DNA from 4 places in the Micromonospora aurantiaca ATCC 27029 genome. Region 3 is predicted to be linked to each of the others. Evidence: riboswitches for the same ligand, from Rfam matches in the RefSeq annotation. Region 3 holds a riboswitch; each other region holds the start of a gene.

Region 1 (7,030 bases), 1.6 Mb from region 3:
GACCTGGGCCTGGACCGGGAGGCGATCGACCAGCTCGACTGGACGCTGCGCCGCGTGCGGGCCGCCGAGCTGGGCAACGGCTGGGACTCCGCCGGGAAGACCGGCACCTGGCAGGCCGGGCAGAGCACCACGCAGAACGTGCACACCTGGATGGTCGGCTGGACCGGCGCGCTCGCCTCGGCCGTCTGGCTGGGCACCACCGACGGCAAGCCGCTGCGGACCAGGGGCGGCAGCTACGAGGTGTACGGCTCGACCGGCGCCGCGCCGATCTGGCGGCAGTTCATGACCCGGGCCACCGCGGCCATGAAGCTCGACCCGGACAAGTACCGCTTCGGTCAGCCGAAGTTCCCCGGCGAGACCCCGGAGCCGACCCGGTCGGCGCCTCCGCCGGCGACCACCGCCGCGCCGACGCCGTCGGAGTCGCCGAGCCCGAGCCCGTCCTCGTCGAGCCCGAGCCCGGACCCGACCGGGCGGCCGACCTCGCGGCCGTCGCTGCCGCCGCTGCCCACCGTGTCGCCGACGCGGACCCGCGGCCCACGCTGACCCGGCCGGGCGGCGGTCCGGCCGCCGCCCGGCCGCGCTGACGGCGGCCTCGCGTCTATGCGCGCCATTCGCACACAGCGGCAACGTCCGCAATTTGCACCGGCATCCATCCACCGTCGGCGATGTTCGCCCTGATCAGGGCCTATTGAAGATCATGGTTGCCTGGATCGGCGCGCGCGGCGGCGCGCCCGACTGTCAGCCGTTGCCCAGGTCACCCATTGCTCCGGGCTCGGGCGGCGTGTGATTGTGCACCAGCGAGCCGCCGACCCCCGGCGAATCGCGACGGTCGATCTGTCGACCCGGAGCCACGCCGGCAGCTCCGGTGACCGGCCGTCACCCTGCCTCGCACCACCGCGCCGCCCGTCCCCACCGGGCTCCGTGCGGCGCGCCTGTAGAACAGGAGCAAACCCCCGTGAAACTCTCACCTCGCCTCGCCGCGCTCACCGGCGCGGCCGCGGCCGGCCTGCTCGCCGCAGGCACCGCCGCCGCCGTGCAGGCCGCGCCACCCGGACCCGCCGCCCCCGACCCGGCGCAGGCCCGCGCGACCGCCGCCGACTCGGCCCGCGCCCTGGTCGCGAACCGCCCCGCCTACCTGCAGGCCGGCTCCGACGACGCGTTCGTCCAGAAGCCGGTCATCTCCTCCGAGGGCACCCAGTACGTGCCGTACGAGCGCACCTACAAGGGCCTCCCGGTGGTCGGCGGCGACTTCGTGCTCGCCACGGACTCGGCCGGCAACCTGAAGTACGCCTCGGTCGCCCAGCAGCGGCCCATCGGCGCCCTCGCCACCACGCCCGCGCTGACTCCGGCCGCCGCCGCGAAGACGGCGCGCGCCCAGCTCAAGACCGTGAACGCGGTCGAGGGCACCACGCTCGTGGTCTACACGCTCGGCGCCGCACCGGCGCTGGCCTGGGAGACCACTGTTCGCGGCACCGGCGCGGACGGGCCGAGCCGGCTCACCGTCGACGTCGACGCCCGCACCGGCGCGGTCCTGCGCAAGCAGGAGCACGTCGTCCGCGGCACCGGCACCGGCGCCTGGAACGGGCCCAGCCCGCTCACGCTCAACACCACCCAGTCGGGCTCCACGTACACCATGAAGGACCCGACCGTCACCAACCTGAGCTGCCAGGACGCGGCCAACAACACCACGTTCAGCGGCTCCGACGACGTGTGGGGCAACGGCACCGCCACCAACAAGGAGACCGGCTGCGTGGACGCGTTGTTCTCCGCGCAGACCGAGCACAAGATGCTCGCCCAGTGGCTGGGCCGCAACGGCGCCAACGGCAACGGCGGCTACTGGCCGATCCGGGTGGGCCTCAACGACCAGAACGCCTACTACGACGGCAGCCAGGTGCAGATCGGCAAGAACACCGCCGGCCAGTGGATCGGCTCGCTGGACGTGGTGGCGCACGAGATCGGCCACGGCATCGACGACAACACCCCGGGCGGCATCTCCGGCGGCGGCACCCAGGAGTTCGTGGCCGATACGTTCGGCGCGGCCACCGAGTGGTTCGCCAACGAGCCGTCCAGCTACGACGCGCCCGACTTCCTGGTCGGCGAGAAGATCAACCTGGTCGGCTCCGGCCCGATCCGCAACATGTACAACCCGTCGGCGCTCGGCGACCCGAACTGCTACTCCAGCAGCATCCCGTCGACCGAGGTGCACGCCGCGGCCGGCCCGGGCAACCACTGGTTCTACCTGCTCGCCAACGGCAGCAGCCCGACCAACGGGCAGCCGTCCAGCTCGACCTGCAACGGCAGCAGCGTGACCGGCCTGGGCATCCAGAAGGCCATGAAGATCATGTACAACGGCATGCTGCTGAAGACCTCGTCCTCGTCGTACCTGAAGTACCGCACCTGGACGCTGCAGGCGGCGAAGAACCTCTACCCGGGCAGCTGCGCGGAGTTCAACACGGTCAAGGCGGCCTGGGACGCGGTGAGCGTGCCGGCCCAGTCCGGTGACCCGACCTGCGCCGGCGGCACCCCGACGCCCACCCCGAGCACCACGACCACCCCGCCGTCGGGCGGCTGCTCCGGCAACAAGCTCGCCAACCCGGGCTTCGAGTCCGGCAACGTGAGCTGGAGCGCCTCGTCCGGCGTCATCACCACCGACAGCGGCCAGGCCGCGCACGGCGGCTCGTACAAGGCGTGGCTGGACGGGTACGGCTCGTCGCACACCGACACGCTCAGCCAGTCGGTGACGATCCCGGCCGGCTGCCGGGCGACGTTGAGCTTCTGGCTGCACATCGACAGCGCGGAGTCGACCACCAGCACCGCGTACGACAAGCTCACCGTCAAGGCGGGCAGCACCACGCTGGCCACGTACTCCAACCTGAACAAGGCCACCGGCTACGTGCAGCGGTCCTTCGACATCTCGTCGCTCGCAGGCACCACGGCGACCATCTCGTTCAGCGGCGTGGAGGACAGCTCGTTGCAGACGTCCTTCGTCGTCGACGACACCGCGGTCACCCTGAGCTGACCGTGGCGTGCGCGGCCGGTCGTCGTCCTCCCGGCGGCCGGCCGCCTCGCCGTGTCCGGCCCGGCGTCCCGCCGTGTCAGGCCCGGCGTCCCGCCGTGTCGGGCCGGCCGCTTCGCCGTGTCAGGCCCGGCGCGCGCCCTGGGACGCGGTGCCGCGGTCGCGGTGGATCCGCGCGGCCGCCTCGTGCATCGCGCGGCCGAACAGCTCGGCCTGGTCGCCCATGCTGCCGAGCCGGGCGGCGAGCGCGTCGGCGTCGGCCCGCGCCGACGCGCTGACCCGGGCGTCCAGCTCGGACAGCGCGGCGTTGGCGGCGGTGACGAAGTGTCCGCAGAGGACGTCGAAGGGCTCGCCGGCCAGTTCCGGGTCGATCGTCACGGAATCCAGCCGGCCACCCTGGACGGCGACCGCGCGGACCCGGCCGCCGGCGGCCGTGCCCTCGGCGCGCAGCAGGTCGCCGGGCTCGCCGTCGGCGTGCGCCGAGGCCCGGGAGCGCATCGCGGTGAGCGCCTGCTGCGTGCGGGTCAGCAGCTCGTCGATGCTCGCGGCCGCCGAGAACGGGTCGTTGGTCATATCCGCGCTTTCTTCACGTCTTAGCCGAGCATCGTGACCCTAGCAACCGGCTCCGACGAATCGCGGTCACCACCGTTGCGGACCGTCTCCCGGACGCCGGGAGCAGGCCGGACACCGTCGACGCGGCGTGTCGCGGACGGGGCGAACGCCCGGCCGGGTCGCCCCGGCCGGGCGTTCTCGGACCGCTGTCAGCGCAGCCGCAGCCGCTGACCGGGGAAGATCAGGCCGGGGTCGTCGCCGACCACTGCGCGGTTGCGCTCGTGCAGGGCGCGCCAGCCGCCGTCGACGCGCTGCGTCACGGCGATCTCCGACAGCGTGTCCCCACGCCGGACCAGGTACGTCCCGGCGCCGGACGACGGCTGCGGCGCCACCGTCGTCGTGGCGCGCTCCGGCGCGGCCTTGCGGGTGGCCGCCCGCTCCGGCGCGGCCTCGCGCGTGGCGGCCCGCTTCGGGGCCGCCTTTGTGGTGGCCCGCTCGGACCGGGTCGCCGCGCTCGCCGAGCCGCCCTTCTTGCCGCAGACCGGCCACGCGCCGATGCCCTGGCCGCGCCGCACCTTCTCCGCGACGGCGATCTGCTCGGACCGGCTGGCCAGGTCGGCGCGGGCGGCGTACTTCTTGCCGCCGTAGCCGTTCCAGGTGGCGCGGGAGAACTGGAGCCCGCCGTAGTAGCCGTTACCGGTGTTGATCTTCCAGTTGCCGCCCGACTCGCAGCGCGCGACCGCGTCCCAGTTGACGCCTGCGCTGGCCGGAGCGGCCGGGCCGAACAGGGTCGCGGCGCCGACGGCGGCGCCGGCCAGGACCGCTCCGAGGGCGGTACGGCGGCTTCGGGCTGAGTATTCAGTTGCCATGTGGATTCCTCCACGCCGACGAGGTGAGCTGTCGGGTTCGGGCCGAGGAGCCCGGCCGCCGGTGGCGGCTTCACCCCGAGGTGACGATGCACCGTGGAACGTGTGGTTCCCCCGCTCCCGCGCGAGGTCCGGTTACCGGGGACGGCGGCGGGATTTGGCGTTTCCGGCCCGCGGTGTCCGCGTCTGCGAACGAAACCGACGCTAGGAGCGATTTGCGACGATCGTCCACTTCTTGTGACGCTCTTCACCCGGCCGGGCTACCGGCGGCGGCGCTACGGTGGCAGGGCCAGGCAAGATCACGGGAGGGCTTGACGGATGACCGATCACGGACACGAGCTGACCTTCGGCGGCTTCATCACCCCCGCCGCCGGGCAGCCCGACCAGGTCGTGGCGCTGGCCCGGCTGTGCGAGCAGGTCGGACTGGACCTGGTCACGTTCCAGGACCATCCCTACCAGCCGGGCTTCCTGGACACCTGGACGCTGATGTCCTACGTGGCCGCGGCGACCGAACGCATCCGCCTGGCCGGAAACGTCCTCAACCTGCCGTTGCGCCAGCCGGTGGTGCTGGCCCGCAGCGTCGCCAGCCTGGACCTGCTCACCGGCGGCCGGGTCGAGCTGGGACTCGGCGCGGGCGCGTTCTGGGACGCGATCGAGGCGGCGGGCGGGCGGCGACTGTCCCCCGGCGCCGCCGTCGACGCCCTCGACGAGGCGATCCGGGTGATCCGCGAGGTCTGGGACACCGGCAGCCGCGGCATGATCCGTGTCGACGGCGAGCACTACCGGGTGGTCGGCGCCAAGCGCGGCCCGGCGCCCGCGCATTCGGTCGGCATCTGGGTCGGCGCGTACAAGCCGCGCATGCTGCGCCTGGTGGGCCGCGCCGCGGACGGCTGGCTGCCGTCCCTGTCGTACCTGCCCAAGGGCCCCGACGAGCTGCCCGCCCTGAACGCGCTCGTGGACGAGGGCGCCCGGGCCGCCGGGCGCGACCCGGCCGCGATCCGCCGCATGCTCAACGTGACCGGCACGTTCGCCCGCTCGTCCGCCGGCTTTCTGGCCGGGCCGCCGGAGCAGTGGGTGGAGGAACTGGCCGGGCTCACCCTGGAGCACGGCATCACCACGTTCATCCTCGGCAGCGACGAGCCGCGCGCGATCCAGATCTTCGGCCAGGAGGTGGCCCCCGCGGTCCGGGAGCTGGTCGCCGCCGAGCGCGCCACGCCCGCCGGCGGCGCCCGGGAGGCCGCCGACGAGCCGACCAACGCCGGCGGCCCGAGCACGCTCGGCGTCACCCCCACCCCCGACCCGGGGGTACGCCTGAGCGCGCGCCGCCCGTGGGACGAGTCCACCCGCCCGAGCGCTCCGCCGCCGCCGGCCGGACACGTCTACCCGGCCCGGGGACAGGCCGCCGGGCAGCACCTGGTGGACGTGCACGACCATCTGCGCCAGGAGCTGGCCCAGGTGCGCGACCTGCTGGAACAGGTCAAGCAGGGCTCGGTCTCGCCGGGCCGGGCGCGGGCGGCGCTCAACGAGATGACCATGCGGCAGAACAACTGGACGCTCGGGGCGTACTGCGCGGCCTACTGCACGATGGTCACCCAGCACCACGGGCTGGAGGACGCCTCGGTCTTCCCGCACCTGCGCCGCTCAGAGGCCGGGCTGGCCGCGGTGCTGGACCGCCTCGAGGAGGAGCACGTGGTGATCCACGGGGTGGTGGAGAGCGTCGACCGGGCGCTCGTGGAGCTGGTCCGGCGGCCCGGCGACTTCACGCAGCTCCAGGAGGCGGTGGACCTGCTCACCGACACGCTGCTGTCGCACCTGTCGTACGAGGAGCACCAGATCGTCGAGCCGCTGGCCCGGCACGGGTTCTTCCCCGGCCAGCTGTGAGGTAGCTGACTTCTGATCTCTTAAGTCAGGGGGTACCGTCGACGCCATGACGGACCTCCTTGCGCAGCGTGACTCCTGGTCCACCGCCAACTGCTCGATCGCCCGGGCGCTGGAGGTGGTCGGCAACCGCACCACGCTGCTCCTGCTGCGGGAGGCGTCGTTCGGCACCCGCCGCTTCGACGACTTCGCCCGGCGGGTCGGCGTCAGCGAGCCGGTGGCCGCCGCACGCCTCAAGCAGCTCGTCGCCGACGGGCTGCTCGACCGACGTCCCTACCGGGAGCCCGGGCAGCGCACCCGCGACGAGTACGTGCTCACTGCGAAGGGAAGCGACCTGATCCCGGTGCTCGTCGCGCTGCGGCAGTGGGGCGACACGTACGCCGCCGACGAGGCGGGCCCGGCGGTGCGGGTGGCCCACGAGGAGTGCGGCGCCGCGGTGCACGCCCGGCTGCGCTGCGGCGCGGGGCACGACGTACCCCCCGGCGAGCTGGCCGTCCTGCCCGGTCCGGGCCTGCTGTCCGCCTGACCCCTCCCTTCCCCACACCTCGGAGCGAGACATGAAGATCGCTGGAAGCACCGCCCTGGTCACCGGCGCCAACCGCGGCTTCGGCCGGCACCTGGCCGCCGAACTCGTCGCACGCGGCGCCACCGTCTGGGCCGGCGCCCGCAACCCGGACACCGTGGACCTGCCCGGAGTCATCCCGGTACGCCTCGACAT
Region 2 (7,030 bases), 2.1 Mb from region 3:
GTGCCGGTGCTGCGGAACGGCGCCTTCATCAGGTCGAAGTAGTGCGACCAGTCCCAGTACGGTCCCGGATCCCAGTGCATGCCGCCCACCGCGCCGGCGTTGATGCCGGGCACGTTGTCGTGGCCGATGATGTGCTGCCGGTCCATCGGGATGCCGAGCTTCAGCGCCAGGTGACGCACCAGCTTGGCGGAGGTGCGGTACATCGCCTCGGTGTACCAGGTGCCCTGACCGGCGAAGCCCTCGTGCTCCAGGCCGATGGACTTGGCGTTGACGTACCAGTTGCCGGCGTGCCAGCCCACGTCCTTGGTCTTGATGTGCTGGGCGATGTAGCCGTCCACCGAGCGCAGCGTGTAGTGCCAGCCCAGGTAGTCGGCCCGCTTCACCAGGTCGACACTCGGGCCGAAGTAGCCCTCGGTGTCGTGGATGACGATGTACTCGATCTTCTGCTGCTTCGGCCGGTCGCCCAGGTCGTGGTTGCCGTAGTCGCCCGGGTCGTCGCTGAGCTGCTCGTACGGCGCGGGGATCCACTCGCAGGCCAGCCGCACCGGGCACTCCAGCCCGTCCGGTCGCTCGGCGTTGCGCAGGCCCAGGCGGGCCAGCCGGGAACGGTCCGGCTTCGCGGCGGTGGCGGCGAGCGTGACCCGCTGGCCGTCGTCGGTGGTCCGGCTGGCGCCCTGGCCGAGTTGGTCGTAGACCTCGTCGGCGAAGGCCGCCGCGGCGTCGGAGGTGTCCGCGCCGGAGTACCGGGCCACCGCGCCGTACCAGGCCGCCGGGTCGGTGCCGGCGCCGACCGGCCCACCCAGAGCCTTCTGGTACGACGCCAGCAGCGCGGCGCCACCGCGGATGTTCGCGGCCGGCTCGGTGCGCAGCGTGCCCGCGTCGAGCCCGGTGAGCGCGGCGGCGGCGTCGAGCGTCTGGAGCGAGGCCGGCGGCAGCGGGGTCTCCCGCTTCGGTGCGGCCGCGGTGGCCGGATCGAGCTTCAGCGGCCGGGAGTCGTCGCCGCGCGGGTCCTCGTCCTCGTCGACGTGGGCGCTGCCCGGCATGGCGAGGATGTGCGCGGCGTCGGTCAGGTGCATCGGGCCGTAGCCGCCGCTGGTGCTCGGCTGCCCGGTGTGGGTGTCCCAGCGGGACTCCAGATAGGAGACACCGAGCAGCACGTTCTGCGGTACGCCGTACTCGGCCGCGGCGGCGGCGTATTGTTGTTGCCGGTCGCTCGCGGGCGCGGACGTGTCCGGCGCGGCTGTCACCGGGCCGGTCGTCGCCAGCGCGGTGGCTGTCGCCACTGCGGCGGCGAGCAGTATCCGTCTGCCCGACGGCGGGGCGGAGAGGTGCATCGAACCTCCTGGACAGGGATGGGGGTCACTGCGTTTCCACCCTCACTCCGCACACCCGCGAGGGTCAATACCTTTCCAGTGAGTAATCAGCCTTGAAAGAAAATTTCACCTCCGACCGAGGTGCGGCGCCTCATCGCGTACGGAGTGTCACGGCGCTGGAAGTTGCGGATCGATAACGGTGGTCCCTACTCTGGTGAATCGTCGGCCGCACGTCTCACCGTCCAACCCGGTCGGTGACGGTCCGACACCGCCGAGTCGCCTCCGGGCGAGCCGGGGAACCAGGTACCTGGGGTGAATCCGCAGCGATGCGGTAGGGCGGCTCCCTTCCCGCCCGAATCCGTCAGCTAACCCGGTAGGCGGTACGGAAGAAGGAGTACGGACGCCCGGTGGCACTCCATGCCCCGCGGCCGTCGTCGAGCCGGTCGGTCGACCGGTCCACGGCTGTGCCGCGTACCCGCTGGTCCCGCTTCACCACAGCCCTCGCCGCTCTCGTCGGCACCGCAGTCATCCTGACCGGCGGCGCCACGGCGGCACACGCCGAACCCTCGGTCGCCGAGATCGAGGCGCAGATCGACCGCGACTGGAACAAACTCGAACCGGTCATCGAACAGGTCAACGCCGTACGCGAGCAGCTCGCCGCGCGGCGCAAGCAGGCCGACGCGCTCGGCCGGCAGATCGCACCCCTCCAGGCCCGGGTGGACGCCGCGCTCGGCCAGGTCGGCGGACTCGCCGCCGACGCCTACAAGGGTGACAACCTCTCCACCGTCAACGCGCTGCTGGGCAGCCGCTCACCCGGTGACCTGGTCAACGGCCTGGAACTGCTCGACCGCTTCGCGCACCGCCAGCACGAGCAGGTGCGCTCCGTCGCCGCGCTGCGCGACGAACTGGCGGCGAAGAAGAAGCCGCTGGACGAGATGATCGCCGGACTGGCGCGTACCGAGGCCCAGCTCGCGGCGAAGAAGAAGCAGATCGACGCCGAGATCGCCCGGCTGCAGAAGCTGCGGCTCAAGGTGTACGGCAACGGTGGCGGCGGCCCGCTGCGCCCGGCGCCCTGCCCCGCCGGTTACCCCGGTGGCGCTGCCGGAGCGGCGGTCAAGTTCGCCTGCGCCCAGATCGGCAAGATCTACGTGTGGGGCGCGGCCGGGCCGGATCACTTCGACTGCTCGGGCCTGACCCTGGCGGCCTGGGCCAAGGGCGGTGTCTCGCTGCCGCACAACGCGCGCCAGCAGCACGGCATGACGAAGCGGGTGAGCCGGGCCGAGCTGCGCGCCGGTGACCTCGTCTTCTACTACAGCGACCTGCACCACGTGGCGATGTACGTGGGCGACGGCTGGGTGGTGCACGCCTCCCAGTCCGGCAAGCCGATCACCATGAAGCGGGTCGACGACGGCGACATCAACAGCTACGGCCGGGTGTAAGGAAGGGCCCCCTCTTAACGCCTCCGGTAGAGGAGGGGGCCCTTATTAACAACTGTGGGCGCCGTCAGCGGGTCGGCCAGGTGCGCCAGCTCTGCCAGGACCGGCTCGGCGTCGGTCCGCGCTGCCCCTGGTAACGCGAGCCGTAGACGGCCGAGCCGTACGGGTGCTCGGCCGGCGAGGAGAGCCGGAAGATGCAGAGCTGGCCGATCTTCATGCCCGGCCAGAGCGTGATCGGCAGGTTCGCCACGTTCGACAGCTCCAGCGTGACGTGACCGGAGAAACCCGGGTCGATGAAGCCGGCGGTCGAGTGGGTCAGCAGCCCCAGTCGCCCGAGGCTCGACTTGCCCTCCAGCCGGCCGGCGAGCTGGTCACCCAGCGAGATCACCTCAAGGGTGGAGGCGAGCACGAACTCGCCCGGGTGCAGCACGAACGGCTGCCCCTCCGGCACCTCCACCATCGAGGTCAGGTCGTCCTGCTGGATCGACGGGTCGATGTGCGTGTAGAGGTGGTTGTTGAAGACCCGGAACAGCCGGTCCAGGCGTACGTCGATGCTCGACGGCTGCACCAACGTGGGCTCGAAGGGCTCCAGCGCGAGCGTGCCGGCCTTGATCTCGGAGACCAGGTCGCGGTCGGAGAGCAGCATCGGAACACCATAGCGACAGGTGCCGGTGACCTGCGTGTCGCACTACATCTTCGTACACGTGTTCGATAGAGTGTCCACATGGCTTCCTGGTCCGAATTCGCCGCCGACGAGCCCCGCCTCGCCGACGAGATCCGCCTCCTGATGCAGCAGTACGGGCCGGGCTTCGGCTACCTCGCCACGGTCCGCGCCGACGGCGGCCCCCGGGTCCACCCGGTCTCCCCGGTGTTCACCGCCGACGGCCTCTGGTGCTTCGTCATCGACTCGCCGAAGCGCCGCGACCTCGAACGCGACGGCCGCTACGCGCTGCACTCGTTCCCGCCGGAGGAGAGCGACGACGAGGCGTACGTGGCAGGCCGCGCCCGGCCGGTGACCGACCCCGCCACGGTGGCCCGGCTGGCCCGGATCGGCCGCGCGTCGCCGCAGGGCGACTGGCGGCTGTTCGAGTTCACCGTCGAGGCGGCGATGCTGACGCGGCGCGACCCGGTGGGGCAGCCCGGCGCCGCTCCGCCGCAGGTGCGGGTCTGGCTCGATCCGCGCGGGGCCGAACCCGCCCGGCGTGACCCGCTCGCCGCCGAAGGGCGGCGTGGCCGGCACGGCTTCGACACCCGCCGCCCGGCCGCCTGACCCGGCCCACGACGAAACGGTGCCGGCCCCGTCCGAGGACAGGGCCGGCACCGGTACGCGGTACGACGGTCAGGCTGCGCGGTAGGCGTTCCACGCGGTGAGCATGCGGCTCGCCTGGCCGGCGGTGAACTGGTACATGCAGGAGTCGTACGTGTAGTCCATGAAGTTGGTGATCGGGTCCTTGCCGGCGGTCGAGCAGGTGTCGCGGCCGGTCGGGCACTGGTACGCCGGGGACGCCTCGGCCGGGGTGTCGGAGACGCTGTCGCCCGAGCCGGAGCAGCCGCCCTGGAAGGTGTGGTAGAGGTTCAGCCAGTGGCCGACCTCGTGGGTGCCGGTGTCACCCTGGTTGTAGTTGGTCGCGGTGCCGCCGGGCAGCGACTCGTTCAGCACGACCACGCCGTCCATCTTGTCCAGCGTCCGCTTCGGGAACGTCGCCCAGCCCAGCAGGCCGTTGCTCAGCTCGCCGAGGTAGATGTTCAGCGTGTTCTTGCCGCCCTCACGCAGCGAGGTCTTCATCGAGCGCTCGGCGGAGGAGCCCTGCACGATCGGGTACCACGACGGGTTCGTCACCCGGTTGATCTTCGTGAGCTGGAACCCGAAAGCGGTGGCGGCGCCGCCGGTCGAGCCCGCGTACGACTGGTTCAGCACGGTGATCTGCTGGTTGATCATCGAGTCGGTGATGTTGCCACCGGCCCGGGTGCTGTTCTCCTGGATGACGTGCACGACGACCGGGATGGTCACGGTGGCCAGCGGGGCGACGGCGCCGGTCCGGAAGCTTGCCCGCTCGCGCTGCGCGGCGGCGAGGTCGGCCTCACGGTCACGGACCTGCTTGGCGGTCAGGTGGTTGGGGTCGAGCTTGGCGTTGCCGCCCTTCGCGACGCGCGCGTTCGCGTGTTCGTCGGCGTGGGCGTCGGCCGGCTCGGCGCAGACGCCGGCCGGGGCGGCCGAGAAGGCCGAAGCAGCGGGGACGACGCCGACGGCGGCGGTGCTGAGCAGCAGCGCGAGGGTCGACGTCGCGACACCGGCGGTACGCCGGGTCAGCAGGTTGGGACGGAGTCCCATGGGCCCACCTCTTTCTGACGGCGTGCCAGGGGGTGTGTCACGCCGGTTCGGAAACGTGGGGCAGACGTTACATCCCATCGACGCATTTGAGAACGCCCATACGTTGTCGACGTTAGTGCTTGATCCACTCCAGTTCGGGGAGGTGGCGGGGTCAACCGCCCGCCGATGCCGCCACCTCGCCGAAGTGGCGCGCGGGCACCTGGATGCACAGGGGTGGTGACCTTCAGGTAGAGTGGTGCCGCCTGCGGGTGTAGTTCAATGGCAGAACATCAGCTTCCCAAGCTGACAGTGCGGGTTCGATTCCCGTCACCCGCTCCAGCGCGAAGGCCCTGATCAGGACGAGAGTCCCGAGTCAGGGCCTTCGATATTCAGTGGCCAGCCAGCACGACCGGTGTCATTAGCGTGCCGTCACGGTCCGGCCGAGGGCTGCGGCGGTTCCCCCTGGTTGGCCGTACCGGTCGTGGTCTCCGGCTGCGGGCCCTGCTGGGCGCCGCCTGCGCCGTCGGCGTCTCGGGCTACAAGCAGAGTGACCCCACGGATGCCGCGCTCGATGATCCGCCAGGGCAGAAGCACGTCCCCCAAGCTCTTGATATCGAACGCCTTGATGATCTGCGGAGCCTGCCCAACGAGAACCTCCCCGTTGGGGAGGCGGGCCATCGCGTAGCAAAAGACGAGCCAGGTGTTACGTAGTTGTGCTGACGAGGGGGCATGCGACAGCTGGGCCCGAGGCCGGGCGCGAGGCCACTGCTTGTCGGCCGTCGTCGGTACGATCGCGCGATCCCCATCTGTTGATCAACGGAGAGAACCGTGCAACTGCGCCTGAAGTACGCGCCCGTGCCGGAGAACGCAGCCCGGTTCGCGGGCGACATCGTGGTGTCAGCGGCCCAGGTCAGCGGTGTGCACCTGGACTACACGCCGGACAGCCTGGCGGCCGTGGACGCCATCCTCGACGGCTTTCGGGCCGAGGGCCTCGCCGCTGGACAGGTGGCAGAGACTCTCTTCGGCTTCGGTTGCTATGTCGGCGAGGTGCTGACCCGGCATGCGGGTGGACGGTGGCGCGCAACGACGGCAGACGAACTGGCCGTCGTCGGATGGCCCATGGTGGTCGAGCTCGCCGGGCAGGGCTGGTGCAATCCGATCGCGAAGGCCTTCAAGCGCCTGGAGAACGGTCCGGAGGACAGCCTTCGGTACTTCTATGCCGTGTTCGCACCGGGCGGCGCCCGCTAGCGAGGGCGCGTAGCGCTGATCTCGCCCCCACCGTCGACGGGTCGACTGACACAATGCGGCGTGCGCTCGCGTCTACGGTTGATCAGGGTGACGACGACTGCGGTCCAGGTACGGGAGACGGCCACCGTCGACCTGCCGACGAGCGCGGAGGCGGCCTTCGGCTTCATGGAGGATCCGGCGTCGTTGGAGGTGCTGGACGACTCGATTGAGATCGGCGTCACTCTGCCCGGACCGAAGGGAGTCGGCGAGATCCAGGCGTTCGTGCATCGGAGCCCCGACGGTCGACTGGGGATCATGCACGAGGTCGTCGAGGTCGAACCGGGACGTCGTGCCGTCACCCGTACGTTGACTTCCGGATACTCCAGCGGCGGCGTGCTCACGGTTGTGCCGCTCGGGCCCGACTCGTGCTGTCTCACCCAGGAGTTCTGGGCGGAGCTTCCGGCAGGCGTACTGGTGGGGGTTGATGCGCAGTTGCGCCACGAGTACCGGACGTGGCTCGCGGTAGTGGTGCCGGACCTTCGCGCGGTAAGGCTGCTGATTGAAAGCAGCGCTACTTGGGCTGATCGCCGTTCGAGAGCTGAGCGGCGTGGTCGACAAAGGACGTGAGGTGCGCCGACTTGGCAGCAGAGCTGACGCGGGACGAGGCCATCGCCCTCGTCGAGCGGATCATGAGTGTCGACTACGCGGACGATGGTGAGCTGGGCGGCTGGCTGGACCAACTT
Region 3 (7,030 bases):
CGCCCAGGTCTTCCCGTTCAGCCGCTCCACCACCGGCACGCACGTCGAGCGCGCCGAGGACGTGGCCGCCGCGCTGAAGACCGCGTTCGAGGCCACCGGCCGGATCGACCACGTGGTGGTCACCGCCGGCATCCTGGAGAAGGGCGCGCTGGCCGAGATGGACTCCGAGACGATGGACCGTCTCCTGCACGTCAACTTCGTCGGGCCGGTCACCATCGCGCGCCAGTCCCTGCCGTACCTCCAGCAGACCAAGGGCCAGCTGCTGCTCTACACGTCCAGCTCCTACACCCGGGGCCGGGCCCGCTACGCGCTCTACTCGGCCACCAAGGCCGCGCTGGTCAACCTGACCCAGGCGCTCGCCGACGAGTGGGCCGAGTTCGGCGTACGCGTCAACTGCGTCAACCCGGAACGCACCGCCACCCCGATGCGGACGCGGGCGTTCGGCGAGGAGCCGGAGCACACGCTGCTCTCCTCCGAGGCGGTCGCGCAGGCGTCCCTGGACGTGCTGATCTCCGACCTGACCGGCCAGGTGGTCGACGTGCGCCGGTCCCCTGGCGAGCAGGTGGCCGCCGTACCGGCGCAGCCGGGCCCGCACCGGTCCGAGCTGTCCGCCGACGCCTGAACCCGACGGGACGTACCAGATGCGTGGTGACCTGGTCCGCAAGCTGCTCGCCCGGGGGCTGACCACCGGGCTGGCGGTGCTGGCCTTCCTCGTCGTGGCGCTCACCGGCGCCACCGGCTGGGGCCTGGCCCTGGCGGTCGCGGCGCTGGCCGCCACCGCCTGGGAGCGCCGGGTCCGGCCGTCCGCCGACGGGCTCGCCGAGACGGTGCTCGTCGCCGCCGGCATCCTGGTCGGCTACGCCCGTCGCCTCGACGACGGCTTCGACCCGGCGCTCGCCACCACCGCGCTGGTCCTGCTCGGCCTGGTGCTGCTGGTCGGCCCGCTGCGGCAGGCCGGCGCACTGGAGATCCGGGCGGCGAACCTCCCGGTCCGCACGTGGACACCCGTCGTCGCCGCCCGGCTGGGCGACGCGCTGCTGGTACTGCTCGCCGTGGTGGCGCTCGCCGCCGCCCTGACGCTGCCCGCGTGGACGGCGCTGGTCGCCGCGCTGCTCGTCGGCGCCGGATGCGGTGCGGTCGCGCTGGACCTCGCCCGGCGCCGGTTCCGGCCGCCCGCCGGAGGCGGCCCGGTCGGCCGGGCACTGCGCCGCCACCAGCCCGAGTTCGTGCTGCACTTCTCCGCGCCGCCCGGCTCGGAGTACCAGGTCACCATGTGGCTGCCGTACCTGGAACGGATCGGCCGCCCGTTCGTGGTGGTGCTGCGCGAGCCGGAGCTCCTGCCCGCGGTGGCCGCCGCCACCCGCGCGCCGGTGGTCCTCTGCCCCACGCTGAAGGCGCTCGACGAGGCGCTGGTGCCCAGCCTGCGGGTCGCGTTCTACGTCAACCACGGCGCGAAGAACGCCCACCTGATCCGGTTCAACCAGCTCACCCACGTGCAGCTGCACCACGGCGACAGCGACAAGGCCCCCAGCGCCAACCCGGTCTCGGCCATCTTCGACAAGATCTTCGTGGCCGGGCAGGCCGCGATCGACAGGTACGCCCGCGCCGGCGTGGAGATCCCCGCCGACAAGTTCGTCGTGGTCGGCCGGCCCCAGGTCGAGGCGATCGAGGTACGCCGGGAGCCGGTCACCTCGCCGGCGCACCCCACGGTCCTCTACACCCCGACCTGGACCGGGCACCACGCCGACGCGAACTACTGCTCGCTGCCGGTGGCCGAGACGCTGATCCGCCGGTTGATCGACAGGGGCGCCGCGGTGATCCTGCGCGCCCACCCGTACACCGGCAAGAACCCGGCCTCGGCCCGCCAGCTCGCCCGGCTCACCGAACTGCTCGCCGCGGACCGGGCGAAGACCGGCCGGCCGCACCTGTGGGGCGCCGCCGCGGCCCGCGAGCTGACGCTCACCGAGTGCGTCAACCGCGCCGACGCGCTGGTCTCCGACGTGTCAGGGGTCATCTCCGACTGGCTCTACTCCGGCAAGCCGTACGCGGTCACCGACACCGGCGCCGACGGCGAGCACTTCGTCGAGCGGTTCCCGCTCGCGGCGTCCGGCTACGTGCTGCGGCGTGACATGTCCAACGTGGACGAGGTGCTCACCGACCTGCTGGACGCCGACCCGAAGGCGGCACAGCGCTGGGCGGCGCGGACCCGCTACCTGGGCGACTTCCCCGCCGACGCCTACGCCGAGGCGTTCCTGTCCGCCGCCCGCCGCGAGCTGGAACCCGACTGGGCGGTCCCTGGGCCGCGCGCGGCCGGCTAGAAACGCGAGCCGGCCCGTCGCGGGCCGGCTCGCCCCCGCTCAGAGGTACGGGTCGAGCAGGGCGAGCACCGCCGCCGGGTCCTCGACGTGCGCGTTGTGGCCCAGCCCGGGCAGCGTGGCCACCGGCACGGCCCAGTTCCTTGAGCTGCGCGTCGGTCACCATCGGGTCCAGCTCGCCCCGGGCCAGCAGCACCGGCACATCGGTGGCGGCCAGCAGCACCGGCAGCCGGGGCTCCCCGACCGCGAACGCCGCCGGGTCCATGGCGAGCCGCCAGCGGCCGTCCTCCCGCCGCAGCCCCGCCTCCACCACCGGATGATCCGGGGCGAACAGCCCGGCGAGCCCGGACACGCGCAGGTAGCGGCGGGCCGCCTCGTCACGGGTGGCGAACCAGGTGACCGGCCGGGCGGCCAGTTCCGCCGACTTCGCCAGCTCGGCCGGGGACCAGACCGCCTTGATGCCGAGCCCGACCACCGTGTCGACCGGAAGCCCTCGCTGCCGGGCCGCGAGCGCCAGCGCCACCACCCCGCCGAGCGAGTGCCCGAGCAGCACCAGCCGGTCCTCGGGGCCGAGCCGGACCGGGCCGAGCCCGTCGACCACGCGCTGGGCCAGGGCCTCGAACGAGTAGCCGTCGAGCGGCGGCGACCAGCCGTGACCCGCCAGGTCGGGGGCGAGCCAGCGGCCGGGCCAGCGGCGTTCCAGCAGCGGCGCCCAGGGCAGCCACACCTCGCCTGTGGCACCCATGCCGTGCAGGAGAATCAGGTGCCGCTTCCCCGTCGCATCGCCCATTGGCGCAGTCTGCCACCGCCCGCCCCGGACACGCGAGACCGAACCCGCCGACCCGCCCCACCCTCGCCCCGGCTCGCCCACACCCCGCCCCCGGTCCGCCCTCGCCCCCGCCCCGTCCTCGCCCCCGCGCGCGGCCCTCGCCCCTGGCGCCCCCTCGCCCCGGCTCCGGCCGCCCACACTCCGCCCTCACCGTCGATCTTGGAGTTGTGGCACCTTTCATAGCGGGCGAGCCGGACAAACTGGGCGCCAAAAGTCCAAGATCGGCGCGCCAAGGCGGCGTGAGGGCCGCGCCAGGGCCGGGCGGGGCGAGGGCGAGGGGCGAGGCGGGGACGGGGGCGAGGGCGGGCGAGACGGGGAAGGCCGGCACCCCGGGTGGGGTGCCGGCCTTCGGGGCTGGCGGGACGGTCAGGCGGAGTAGCCGCGGCTGGCGATCCAGTGCGCCAGGTCGATCGTGGTGATCCAGTACGAGGGCAGCGACGGGTCGGCCGAGTCGGCGATCCGCACGGTCCGGCCGTCGTCCTTGTAGCCGACCACCGCGACGTAGTGGCCGCCCGGGAACGAGTGCCAGCCGCCGTTGGTGTCGGTGGCCGTACCGGCGACGTTCGCGACGACCCCGCGGCCGTTGGTGATCGCCTCGACCACGTCGGCCTGGAGGCGGTCCATCTGCGCCGGGGTGGCCGAGCCGGGAATCATGCGGGTCCGGTACGGGTTGCCCTTGACCTGCTGGTTGAGCACACGGGTGGTGTCCTCGGCCGAGTTGGTGCCCATCTCGGTGGTGCCGAGGGGGCCGGCGAGCGCGTCCTGGCTGCGCTCGATGCCGGCGGCGCTGAGCGCGTTGCGCACGGCGGCCGGGCCGCAGTAGAAGTAGTTGATCTGCGCCTGGTAGTCGTAGTCGAGCGACTTGCTCGACGGCGGCTTCGGCTTGGCCTTGGGCGTGGTGTCCGGGTCGGCAGCGGCCTTCGCGGACGGGGAGGCGCTCGGCGACGCGCTGGGCGTGGCGGAGGCGCTGGGCGATGCCTGCGGTACGGCGATGCGGGCCTCGCTGCGGCTGGCGGGCTGCTCGCCGAGGCGGGCGGCGCCGAGGTCGGCGACCGCGGCGGTGTTCTCCTGGACCGGGGCGTCGTCACCGGCGGTGGCGACGGTGCCGGCGCCGGCGGCCAGCACGAGCGCGGCGGCCGATCCGGCGATGATCTGGTACGGGCGTTCGGTGACGATCCGTCGCAGCTGACGCTTCAGGTGGTGCTTCACGAAATCCTCCACGGGGCGTGAGCGGCACACGCCGGCCCGGCACGCGGAGGAACTCACACGTGCTGGCGGGGCCGGATGGCCGGGGGATCGGGAACGCCCGTGATGCCGGGCGCCCAGGGGGCGGTTGCCGATCGCGCGTCAGGCGCGCGCGGTCACCGCTTCGCCGTGGAGGCGGGAGACGATCGAGGGGTGGGCACGCGGGGTACTCCTTCCGTGGCCGCCGACCGGGTTAGCTGACGGATTCGGGCGGGAAGTACGCCCTACCGCGGGCCGTGGGCTCGCGGATTCACCCCGATGGTGCTCATGGGTCCCCGGTTCGTGGAACACGATTAGGCGGGTCGGTGCGGCGTCGCCGTCGGCGATCGATTACCGCATCGGACGCGCCGACACTACCGGTGGGTATGTCCCCTGCCAAGCGCTCCCACCTGCGTAAACGTGATCCGTGGTAACGGATTTCGGAACACCCGGTTACTGACTTCACTCAATGGGACAAGCAGTTTCGACGGCGCCTGGCGGCGGAAAGCGGACAGACGGCGACCACCCGGCCCGCAATCGCGATACTCGATGACCCGCTCTGCGCCCGGCGCCCGTTTCGGCGGCCAGGGTGACCGGGCTCACCACGTTCCGGGTAACGATTCGGTCGAGACGGCCGTCTCAGCCGACCCGGGCCGGACGCCACCGCGCGTTCCGGACCGTCGCGGGCACCGGCGAGGCGCTCGCCGTCGCGCTCCGGTACGCCGGGGCGGGCCGCAGCGCCACTGTGGCCGCGTACGCCTCGGCGGCGAGCGTCCGGGCGGCCTCGGCGGCCAGTTCCGCGTCCCGCCAGGCCGCCCGCTCCCGCGCGGCGGCGCTCTCCCATCCGGCCCGGCGCCCGTCCCTGACGGTGCGGGCCAGCACGATCTCCTGCTCGGCCGGGTGCCGGCGCGGATCCCACCCGTTGCGGCGCGCCAGCACGTCGGCGAGCTGACGGGCGGTCAGGTCGCCCCGCCAGTGCGCCGTCATGGCGGCGTGGCGCAGCCAGCGCTCCCGGGCCGCGTACTCCGCAGGGGTTCGTGGCGTGCGCGGCGCGGCCAGCGCGGCGGCGCCGGCGAGGCGGCGGGCGGCGGCGTCCGCCTCGTCGTACGCGGTCCAGGCCCGGTCCGCCTCGTCCTGCGCGGCCAGCCACTGCTCCCGGCGGCGACGGGCCGTCTGGGCGGCCCCGGCGGCGGCCACCGCCACCTCCTCGGCGTACCGGGTCAGGTCGTCGCGGCGGGCGACGTCGGCGTCGGCCGGCTCGGGGGCGGTCTCCGGCGCGGGGTCGCGTTCGGGCCGGGCGACGAGCGCGGCGAGCAGGCCCAAGGCGAGCAGCAGGAGGAAGGACCAGATGGCGGCGGCCTCGGGCACGGAGGTGAGGAAGTGGTACAGAGCGGTCTGCGACATGGTCGGCACCTCACGGGAAGGACCTGGCGGGAGGACCCGCACGACCTCGCCGGGGCGGGCCGGTGGAGGGCCGCCGGGGCGGGTGCGGGGATGACGTGCGGTGGGTGCGGAGAACGGGCGCGGCCCGTGAGCGGGTCAGCGGGCGGGCGGTGCCCGCGGGCCGGCCGGTGCGACGGCCCGTCCGGCCGGGACCGGCTCCACGACGGCCGGGGCGGCCGCCCGGGGCGCGGGCGCCGGAACCCCGGCGGGAGCGGCCTGCCGCTCGGCCACGCGGTCGGCCTCCGGCCGCGTCGCGGTCGAGGCGCCGGTGACCGTGTACGTCGAGGCGGCGACCGCCGGAGCCGGGGCGGCAGCGGCGACACCGGCCGGCAGCGTGGCGGCGCCGAACGAACAGGCGACGACCACGGCGAGACTGGCGAGCATCCGGGCGGTCCAGCGCGCCACCCACCACACGGGGCAGGTGAGCGCGATCGGAAGCACGGGTACAAATTACCGCCGATCCCCCACGAACGCACCGCCGCACGGCGTGTCGCGGATCGACCGGCGGACGTGTGCGCGTGTCAGTCCGGGCGACGCCGCCCGGCGTACTCGATGTCCTCGGCCGGACCGGTGACGGGCCTCGCGCCGCCGTCGGCGGCCGGGCTGGTGGCGGCCTCGGCGGGCTCGCGCGGACCCGGCACGGCCGGTGCGCGCGACGCCGCGCGGGCCCGGCGGGACGGGCCGAGCAGGCGCATCATCGGTGTCTCCACCCAGCGGTGCAGCGCGGCGGCCAGCGCGAGCGTGACCACCAGGAAGCCGAGCACCGCGACCGGGCCGCGCCAGCCGGGCAGCCCGGTCCCCCAGTGCCCGGTCAGCCGCAGCACTGTGACCATGACGAGCACGTGCACCAGGTAGAAGGCGAACGAGACCTCACCGAGCCAGACCATCGCCCGGGACCGCCAGGGGGTGGGGCGGCCGCGCACGTCGGCGTCCGCCGCGGCGGCGATGACCAGCAGGTACGCGACAGCGAGCAGCGCCGCCCAGAACTCGGCCGGGATCCACAGCGCGGCGATCACCCAGGTGGCGACGAAGATCCCGGTGGCGGCGGCGAGGTTCGGTCCGCGCCAGCGGTGCCGGCGCATCAGCTCGGCGGCGGCCACGCCCATCCAGAACTCCAGCGACCGGGTCACCGGGAAGATCTGGGTGAACCACCACCGCTGCTCCTCCGGCACGAGCTGCTGGCCGGGCCACAGCGCCAGGATGAGCAGTGGTGCCGCGA
Region 4 (7,030 bases), 3.1 Mb from region 3:
GCAACCTGACCAACGGCAAGACCGCGCACCTGCGCACCGACTCCGACGCCTTCGTCGAGGAGATCCGCGTGCTGGCCGCCGCCGGCCACGCCGCCAAGATCCGCGCCGAGATCAACGGCCTGGCCGCGTCCTACCCGGACCACGGCTGGGACGCCACCGAGAAGCGCCTCGTCGAGGCCGGCGTCTTCGAGGGCTGAGCGCCCTCACCCGCACCGCCGCGACCGCCCGCCGGGATCACCCCGGCGGGCGGTTTCGCGTCTGCTCCTGCGGCAGCAGCGTCACCTCGCCCGTGGCCAGGTCGTAGAGCGCGCCCTCCACTGCCAGCTCACCCGCGTCCACCGGCCCGGCCAGCCGTTCGTCGCGGCGCAACGCCGCCACCGTGCGCCGGACGTGGCGGCGGATCGCCAGCGGATGCGCGTCCGGGTCGTCCACCCCGACGTCGGTGACCGCCGGGGCGATCCGGTCCACCACGTACGCCAGGTCCCCGCCGGGCCGGCGTCCGGTGCGCAGCGCCTCGACGGTCGAGCCGACCGCGCCGCAGCGCTCGTGGCCCAGCACCATCACCAGGCGTACGCCGAGTTGCTCCACCACGTACTCGATCGAGCCCCGGACGGCCCGGTCCAGCACGTGCCCGCCGGTACGGATCACGCAGATCGAACCGAATGTCTGGTCGAAGATCGCCTCCAACGGCACCCGGGAGTCGATACAGCCCAGCACCACCGCGTACGGCTGCTGGTCGCCGGAGGCCACCGCCGCGGCGGCGGTGACGTCGTGCCCGTGCACCGGCTGCCCGCTGACGAAACGGCGGTTGCCGGAGAGCAGCTCGGCCAGCGCGGCGCGCGGGCTGGTGGACGGCATGCCTCCCAGCCTGGTCACCGATCCGACCTCGTGGGGCCGGACGGGAATCTTCTCTCCGGGCCGGTTGCCGTGGTCTCATGGCGGGTAACGCCGGTGTCACCGCCGGGTCATCCGGTGGACATACATCGGCGGGCCCGGGAGGTGGACGATGCCGGACCTGGAACTGCGGCTCCCCGACGACGTACGCCTGCACGTCAGCGTCACCGGGCCGGTCGACGCCGCGGTGACCGCCGTCCTGCTGCACGGCTGGACGCTGGACGGGCGCAGCTGGCACCGTCAGGTCGCCGAGCTGCGGGAACGCTTCGGCGGCCGGGTCCGCCTGGTCACGTACGACGCGCGCGGCCACGGCCGGTCGAGCTGCCTGGCGCTGCGCGACGCCACCCTCGCGCAGCTCGGTGACGACCTGGCGGCGGTGATCGACGAGATCGTCCCGTCCGGTCCGATCGTCCTGGTCGGGCACTCGATGGGCGGGATGACGGTGATGGAGTACGCCCACCGGCACCCCGGCCGGTTCGCCGCGCGTACCGCCGGGCTGGTCTTCGTCTCCACCACCGCCGAGGGGCACACGCACACCGCGTACGGCCTCTCCCCCCGGATCACCCGGCTGATCCGCCTGGCCGAGACCACAGGCGCCGGGGTGCTGGCCCGCTGCGGCGGCTGGCGGCCCCCGCACGCGCTGCTGCGCGCGCTGCGCCCGAGCATCCGCTGGATGCTGTTCGGCGACCGCTGCGACCCGGCCGACATCCGGCTGGTCACCTCAGCGGTGGCCCGGGCCACGCTGCGCTCGATCGGCGGTTTCCGCGCCTCGATCGGCGCCCAGCACCGGCTGGAGACGCTCGCCGCGCTCGGCGGGCTGCCGGCCGCCGCGCTGGTCGGGGACCGGGACCGGCTCACCCCGCCGCCCTGCGCCGAGTCGATCGCGGCGGCGCTGCCCACCACGGAGCTGACCGTCTGCCCGGGTGCCGGGCACATGCTCATGATGGAGCGCCCCGACGAGGTGAACGCCGCCCTCGCCGGCGTGCTGGACCGGGTGCTGGCCGGCCGCCCGGCGACCCGCCTCTGAGCGTCTCCGCTCGCGAGCGGCACTGACGTACGCCACGTGCGCGGCATGCCCCGGCGTGCCGGTTGCCGGCGGCCCGTACCCTCATTCAGCCCGTCGTGCCCTCCGAACACAGGAGCATCCGCGTTGACCGACCAGACCACGCTGGACCGGGAGATCGCCGCCGAGCAGCGCCACCTCGACCGGGTGTACGCCCGGCTGGCCGAACTGCGCCGGTCGGCGGCCGACGCCGAGCGGGAGGGCTACCGGCTGGCCCGGGTCGGCAACTTCGGTGCGCTGGTCGAGCGGGACGCGATGGTCTTCCACGCCGCCCAGCGCCGGCACGTGCTGGACGCCGAGCACGAGGGGCTGGTGTTCGGCCGGCTGGACCTGCGTACCGGGCAGGTGCTGCACGTCGGCCGTCTCGGCGTGCGGGGCGTGGACGCGGAGACGCTGGTGGTGGACTGGCGGGCACCCGCCGCCGCCGCGTTCTACCAGGCCACGCCCGCCGAGCCGCGCGGTGTGGTGCGCCGGCGCACGATCCAGTCCGCGTCCGAGAAGGTCACCCGGATCGAGGACGACCTGCTGGACCCGGAGGCCGCGCCGCCGGACATGGCGGTGGTCGGTGACGGGGCGCTGCTTGCCACGCTGTCCCGGGCCACCGGCCGGGGCATGCGCGACATCGTCGCCACCATCCAGCGCGAGCAGGACGAGGCGATCCGTTCCCCCGGCAACGGCGTCACGATCGTCTCCGGCGGCCCCGGTACCGGGAAGACGGCGGTGGCGCTGCACCGGGCCGCGTACCTGCTCTACTCCGACCGGGCCCGGTACGCCGGCGGCGGCATCCTGGTGGTCGGCCCGTCCGGTGTGTTCGTCGAGTACATCGCCTCGGTGCTGCCGTCGCTGGGCGAGGAGACCGCCACGCTGCACTCGCTGGGCTCGCTGTTCCCCGGCCTGTCCGCGTCCCGGACCGACCCGCCGGACGTGGCGGCGGTGAAGGGGTCGCTGCGGATGCGCCGGGTGCTGGAACGCGCGGTACGCGACGCGGTGCCGGACTCCCCCGCCGAGCTGCGCCTGCTCTACCGGGGCGAGCTGCTGCGCCTGGAACGCCCCGCGCTGGACGCGATCCGGGACCGGACGCTGGCCCGTGGGGCGCGCCGCAACGAGGTACGCCGGGCGGCGTTCGACGCGGTGCTCGCCGCGCTCTACACGCAGGCCCGCACGCTGCGGGTGGGCCGGCTGCCGGAGCAGCCCGCGTTCGAGGACGAGATCATCGAGCGGCCGGAGTTCCGCGAGTTCCTCAAGGCCTGGTGGCCCCGGCTGCACCCGAGGCACGTGCTGGACTGGCTGGCCCGCCCGGACCGGCTGCGCCGCTACGCCGGTGGGATCCTCTCCTCGGCGGAGATCCGGCTGCTCGGCGACGCGTACCGGAGCCTCGCGACCGAAGGGCTGACGGTGGCCGACATCGCGCTGCTGGACGAGCTGGACGCGCTGCTCGGCAAGCCGGTGCGGCGGGCCCGCCCCAAGCGCGACCCGTACCAGCTCGCCGGTGGCGTGCGCGAGCTGAGCACGTACGCCGATCGGCAGCGCGCCGCCCGCGCGGCGGCGCGGGAGCGTCCGGACGACTACCGCGACTACGCGCACGTGGTGGTGGACGAGTCGCAGGACGTCTCGCCGATGCAGTGGCGGATGGTCGGCCGGCGCGGGCGGCTGGCGTCCTGGACGGTGGTCGGCGACCCGGCGCAGACCGCCTGGACCGGCGACCCGCAGGAGCTGGACCGGGCCCGGGACCAGGCGCTGGGCCGGCGCAAGCGGCACCGCTACGAGCTGACCACCAACTACCGCAACTCGGCGGAGATCTTCGCGGTGGCGGCGGCGGAGATCCGCCGGCTCTACCCGGACCTGCCGCTGCCCGACGCGGTGCGGTCCACCGGCGTGCCGCCGGTCGAGCGCACGGTGCCCGCCGCCGACCTGCCGGCGGCCACCGTCGAGGCGGCCGAGGCGCTGCTCGCGCAGGTGGAGGGCACCGTCGGCGTGATCACGCCGGTGCCGCGCCGGGACGAGGTGGCCGGCTGGCTGGGCGGGCTCGGCCCGGGCCGCCTCCAGGTGGTGACCAGCCTCCAGGCCAAGGGCATGGAGTACGACGGCGTGGTGCTGGTGGCGCCGAGCGAGATCCGGGCCGACCCCGGCTCGGGTGTCCGCACGCTCTACGTGGCGCTGTCCCGGGCCACCCAGCGTCTCACCACGCTCGACCCCTCCTGACGGACACCCGACCGTGACCCGGCTGTCACCCATCGTTCAGTTGCATACATAGCGATGTGAACATACATTGGGCCTGGCCGGTACGGGGCAGGAAGGGTGTTGGCGTGGGCGCAGGTCATGACCACAGCGGCGCGGTGACCAACGCGGCGCACCGCCACCGGGGCCGCCTCTGGGCCGCCTTCGCGCTGCTCGCCGCCCTGATGGTGGTCGAGGCGGTGGCCGCCTTCACGACCGGCTCGCTGGCGCTGCTCTCCGACGCCGGGCACATGTTCACCGACGTCCTCGGCATCGGCATGGCCCTCGCCGCGATCACCGCGACCCGCCGCGCCGGCACCGACCCGCAGCGCACGTTCGGGCTCTACCGGCTGGAGGTGCTCGCCGCCCTCGCCAACGCCGTGCTGCTCGGCGCCGTCGCCATCTACGTCCTGGTCGAGGCGGTACGCCGGTTCGGCGAGCCGCCGGAGGTGCTGGCCGGCCCGATGCTCGTGGTGGCGGTGCTCGGCCTGCTCGCCAACATCGTCGCGTTCGCGCTGCTGCGCGCCGGGTCGAAGGAGAGCATCAACCTGCGCGGGGCGTACCTGGAGGTGCTCGGCGACCTGCTCGGCTCGCTCGGCGTGATCGCCGCCGCGCTGGTCATCGCGGCGACCGACTGGTGGTGGGCGGACCCGCTGGTCGCCGTCGGCATCGGCCTGTTCATCCTGCCGCGCACCTGGCGGCTCGGCCGGGCCGCGCTGCGCATCCTGGTGCAGGCCGCGCCGGAGCACCTGCAGGTCACCGCCGTGCACGACCGGCTGGCCGCCGTACCGGGCGTGGCCGAGGTGCACGACCTGCACGTCTGGACGCTCACCTCGGGCATGGAGGTGGCCTCGGCGCACCTGACCACCGATCCGGGCGTGGACCCGGGCGTGGTGCTGGCCGCCGCGCGGGCCGCCCTGCACGAGGACTTCTCCATCGATCACGCCACGTTGCAGGTCGAACCCGGAGCGTCCGCCGGAGTGTGCGGACAGACCGAGTGGTGATTAGGACACACTTAAATCACTGTGGCTAATGTAGTCTTATGCCGGTTTTGCCCCGCCTAGTGGCACTGCTCCACGGAGCCGTGCCCGGGCAGCGCCGGTAGTCTCGGTCGCGGCCGCACCCGCGGGCGCCACCCGGCCCCGGTGGGGCGGCCGTCGCCTAATCGTCCGCAGGGACGAGCCGGGGAACCACGTACGTGGGGTGCATCCGCGTCAGCGGTAGGGATCTTCCGTCCCGAACCCGTCAGCTAACCCGGTCGGCGTTGACGGAAGGACGTGTGAATGCCCCCAGTGGCACCTGTACGACGGACGGCCGCCCGGTTGGCGGCCCTGCTCGTCGCGACGCTGACCCTCGGCGTCGCGACCGTTCCGGTCTCCCCCGCCTCGGCGGCGCCGGTGACCGGCCTGCTCGCCGCAGCGCCCGGCGACGACGAGGGTGGCACGCCCGAACTGCGTGCCCAGCTCGACGCGGCCAGCAAGGGCTGGCTGGAGGCGAAAGCCGCGCTGAACCGGTCGGTGAGCCGCCAGAAGCAGCTGAACGAACAACTCAAGACGGTCGGCGCCGAGCTGGCCGTACGCGACGCCAAGGTCGGCGAGATCGCCGCCGTGGCGTACCGCAACGGCCGTCTGGGGACCGCCGGGGCGCTGCTCGGCAGCAGCAGCCCGGAGGGCTTCATGGACCGGGCCGCCGCGCTGGAGCAGGTCGCCGCGCACGAGGACCGTACGCTGCGCGACCTGATCACCACCCGGGACGAGGCCACCCGCACCCGCGCCCAGCTCGACGGAGAGATCCGCGAGCAGCGCAAGCAGGTGACGGTGATGGCCAAGCGCAAGGAGCAGGCCGAGCGCGCCCTGGAGGTGGCGAACGACCGGGCCTCGCGCAGCAGCAGCGGCGGTGGCAGCGTCCAGGGCACCTCCAGCAAGAACGCGAAGCCGGCACCGCGCAACTCGGACGGCTCCTGGCCGTCGGAGTCGTGCAGCGTCAACGACCCGACCCCGGCGAACGGCTGCATCACCCCGCGCACGCTGCACGCGCTGCAACAGGCCAAGGCGGCGGGCTTCACCCGGTACGTCTCGTGCCACCGGCCCAGCGGCTCTGGTGAGCACCCGAAGGGGCGGGCCTGCGACTTCGCCGCGCAGAAGAACGGCTTCGGCGGCGTGGCCACCGGCGGTGACCGGACGTACGGCAACAACCTGGCCGCGTACTTCGTGCGCAACGCCGACCCGCTCGCCGTGCTCTACGTGATCTGGTTCAAGCAGATCTGGCTGCCCAGCAGCGGGTGGAAGTCGTACAGCGGCGGCAACGGCGACCCGTCCAGCGACCACACCAACCACGTGCACCTGTCGGTGTACTGAGCGCGCCCCGAGAGGGCCGGCCGGATCAGGCCGGCCGGCCCTCCAGGGTCGCTCCGAGACGAGCCGCCAGGCCCAGGTGAGCCGCCCGGGCCTGGCGGAACGCGTACCCGAACAGTGGCGCCGGAGCGGTGAGCGTGATCTCCACGTCGATGCGTACCGTGCCGTCCGGCTCGTCGCGCAGCCGGGTGTGGTTGCGGACCGTCGTCGCGGGCTGCTGACGCGCCACTGTGACGACCTCGTCCTCGCCGGCGATCAGCACGTCCGCCTGGTACGTGACCGGGAAGTGCAGCGGGCCGAGTTGCAGCCGGTCGGTGATCGCGTAGCTGGCCAGCGCGCCCGGCCGGGCCGGCAGCTTCCGGACCCGGACGATCAGCGGATGCAGCTCGCCCTGGCGACTCAGGTCACCCAGTAGCGCCACCGCTTCGGCCCGGGTGCACCGGGCCTGCACGGTGTAGCTGAAGCTGTCGCTGCTCTGCAAGCGGGCCCCCTCGCCGTCGTG

What was found. Region 3 has a riboswitch for cyclic di-AMP ahead of MICAU_RS10385 (C39 family peptidase). Riboswitches for the same ligand answer to the same signal wherever they lie in the genome.
Region 1: another riboswitch for cyclic di-AMP. It lies ahead of MICAU_RS16690 (LysM peptidoglycan-binding domain-containing protein); the one in region 3 lies ahead of MICAU_RS10385 (C39 family peptidase).
Region 2: another riboswitch for cyclic di-AMP. It lies ahead of MICAU_RS00565 (C40 family peptidase); the one in region 3 lies ahead of MICAU_RS10385 (C39 family peptidase).
Region 4: another riboswitch for cyclic di-AMP. It lies ahead of MICAU_RS23530 (coiled-coil domain-containing protein); the one in region 3 lies ahead of MICAU_RS10385 (C39 family peptidase).

The regions. Positions count from the first base shown of each region.
Region 1 is NC_014391.1:3,761,491-3,768,520, forward strand. Features, by position in the region: gene MICAU_RS16675 (transglycosylase domain-containing protein) at 1-543, shown strand, start outside; gene MICAU_RS16680 (M4 family metallopeptidase) at 956-3,019, shown strand; gene MICAU_RS16685 (YbaB/EbfC family nucleoid-associated protein) at 3,140-3,589, opposite strand; gene MICAU_RS16690 (LysM peptidoglycan-binding domain-containing protein) at 3,778-4,437, opposite strand; cyclic di-AMP (ydaO/yuaA leader) riboswitch at 4,436-4,594, opposite strand; gene MICAU_RS16695 (LLM class flavin-dependent oxidoreductase) at 4,753-6,315, shown strand; gene MICAU_RS16700 (winged helix-turn-helix transcriptional regulator) at 6,362-6,838, shown strand; gene MICAU_RS16705 (SDR family oxidoreductase) at 6,870-7,030, shown strand, end outside.
Region 2 is NC_014391.1:115,281-122,310, forward strand. Features, by position in the region: gene MICAU_RS00560 (N-acetylmuramoyl-L-alanine amidase) at 1-1,334, opposite strand, end outside; cyclic di-AMP (ydaO/yuaA leader) riboswitch at 1,573-1,707, shown strand; gene MICAU_RS00565 (C40 family peptidase) at 1,721-2,752, shown strand; gene dcd (dCTP deaminase) at 2,817-3,395, opposite strand; gene MICAU_RS00575 (pyridoxamine 5'-phosphate oxidase family protein) at 3,474-4,019, shown strand; gene MICAU_RS00580 (zinc metalloprotease) at 4,089-5,081, opposite strand; tRNA gene MICAU_RS00585 (tRNA-Gly) at 5,326-5,399, shown strand; gene MICAU_RS00595 (hypothetical protein) at 5,889-6,308, shown strand; gene MICAU_RS00600 (SRPBCC family protein) at 6,396-6,914, shown strand; gene MICAU_RS00605 (bacteriocin immunity protein) at 6,926-7,030, shown strand, end outside.
Region 3 is NC_014391.1:2,195,774-2,202,803, reverse strand. Features, by position in the region: gene MICAU_RS10400 (bifunctional cytidylyltransferase/SDR family oxidoreductase) at 1-622, shown strand, start outside; gene MICAU_RS10395 (CDP-glycerol glycerophosphotransferase family protein) at 642-2,318, shown strand; partial or broken gene MICAU_RS10390 (alpha/beta fold hydrolase) at 2,524-3,060, opposite strand; gene MICAU_RS10385 (C39 family peptidase) at 3,511-4,353, opposite strand; cyclic di-AMP (ydaO/yuaA leader) riboswitch at 4,557-4,699, opposite strand; gene MICAU_RS10380 (hypothetical protein) at 5,008-5,772, opposite strand; gene MICAU_RS10375 (hypothetical protein) at 5,908-6,252, opposite strand; gene MICAU_RS10370 (acyltransferase family protein) at 6,333-7,030, opposite strand, start outside.
Region 4 is NC_014391.1:5,334,820-5,341,849, forward strand. Features, by position in the region: gene MICAU_RS23505 (hypothetical protein) at 1-197, shown strand, start outside; gene MICAU_RS23510 (carbonic anhydrase) at 235-858, opposite strand; gene MICAU_RS23515 (alpha/beta fold hydrolase) at 1,007-1,921, shown strand; gene MICAU_RS23520 (HelD family protein) at 2,045-4,159, shown strand; gene MICAU_RS23525 (cation diffusion facilitator family transporter) at 4,264-5,178, shown strand; cyclic di-AMP (ydaO/yuaA leader) riboswitch at 5,323-5,453, shown strand; gene MICAU_RS23530 (coiled-coil domain-containing protein) at 5,458-6,531, shown strand; gene MICAU_RS23535 (SRPBCC family protein) at 6,557-7,009, opposite strand.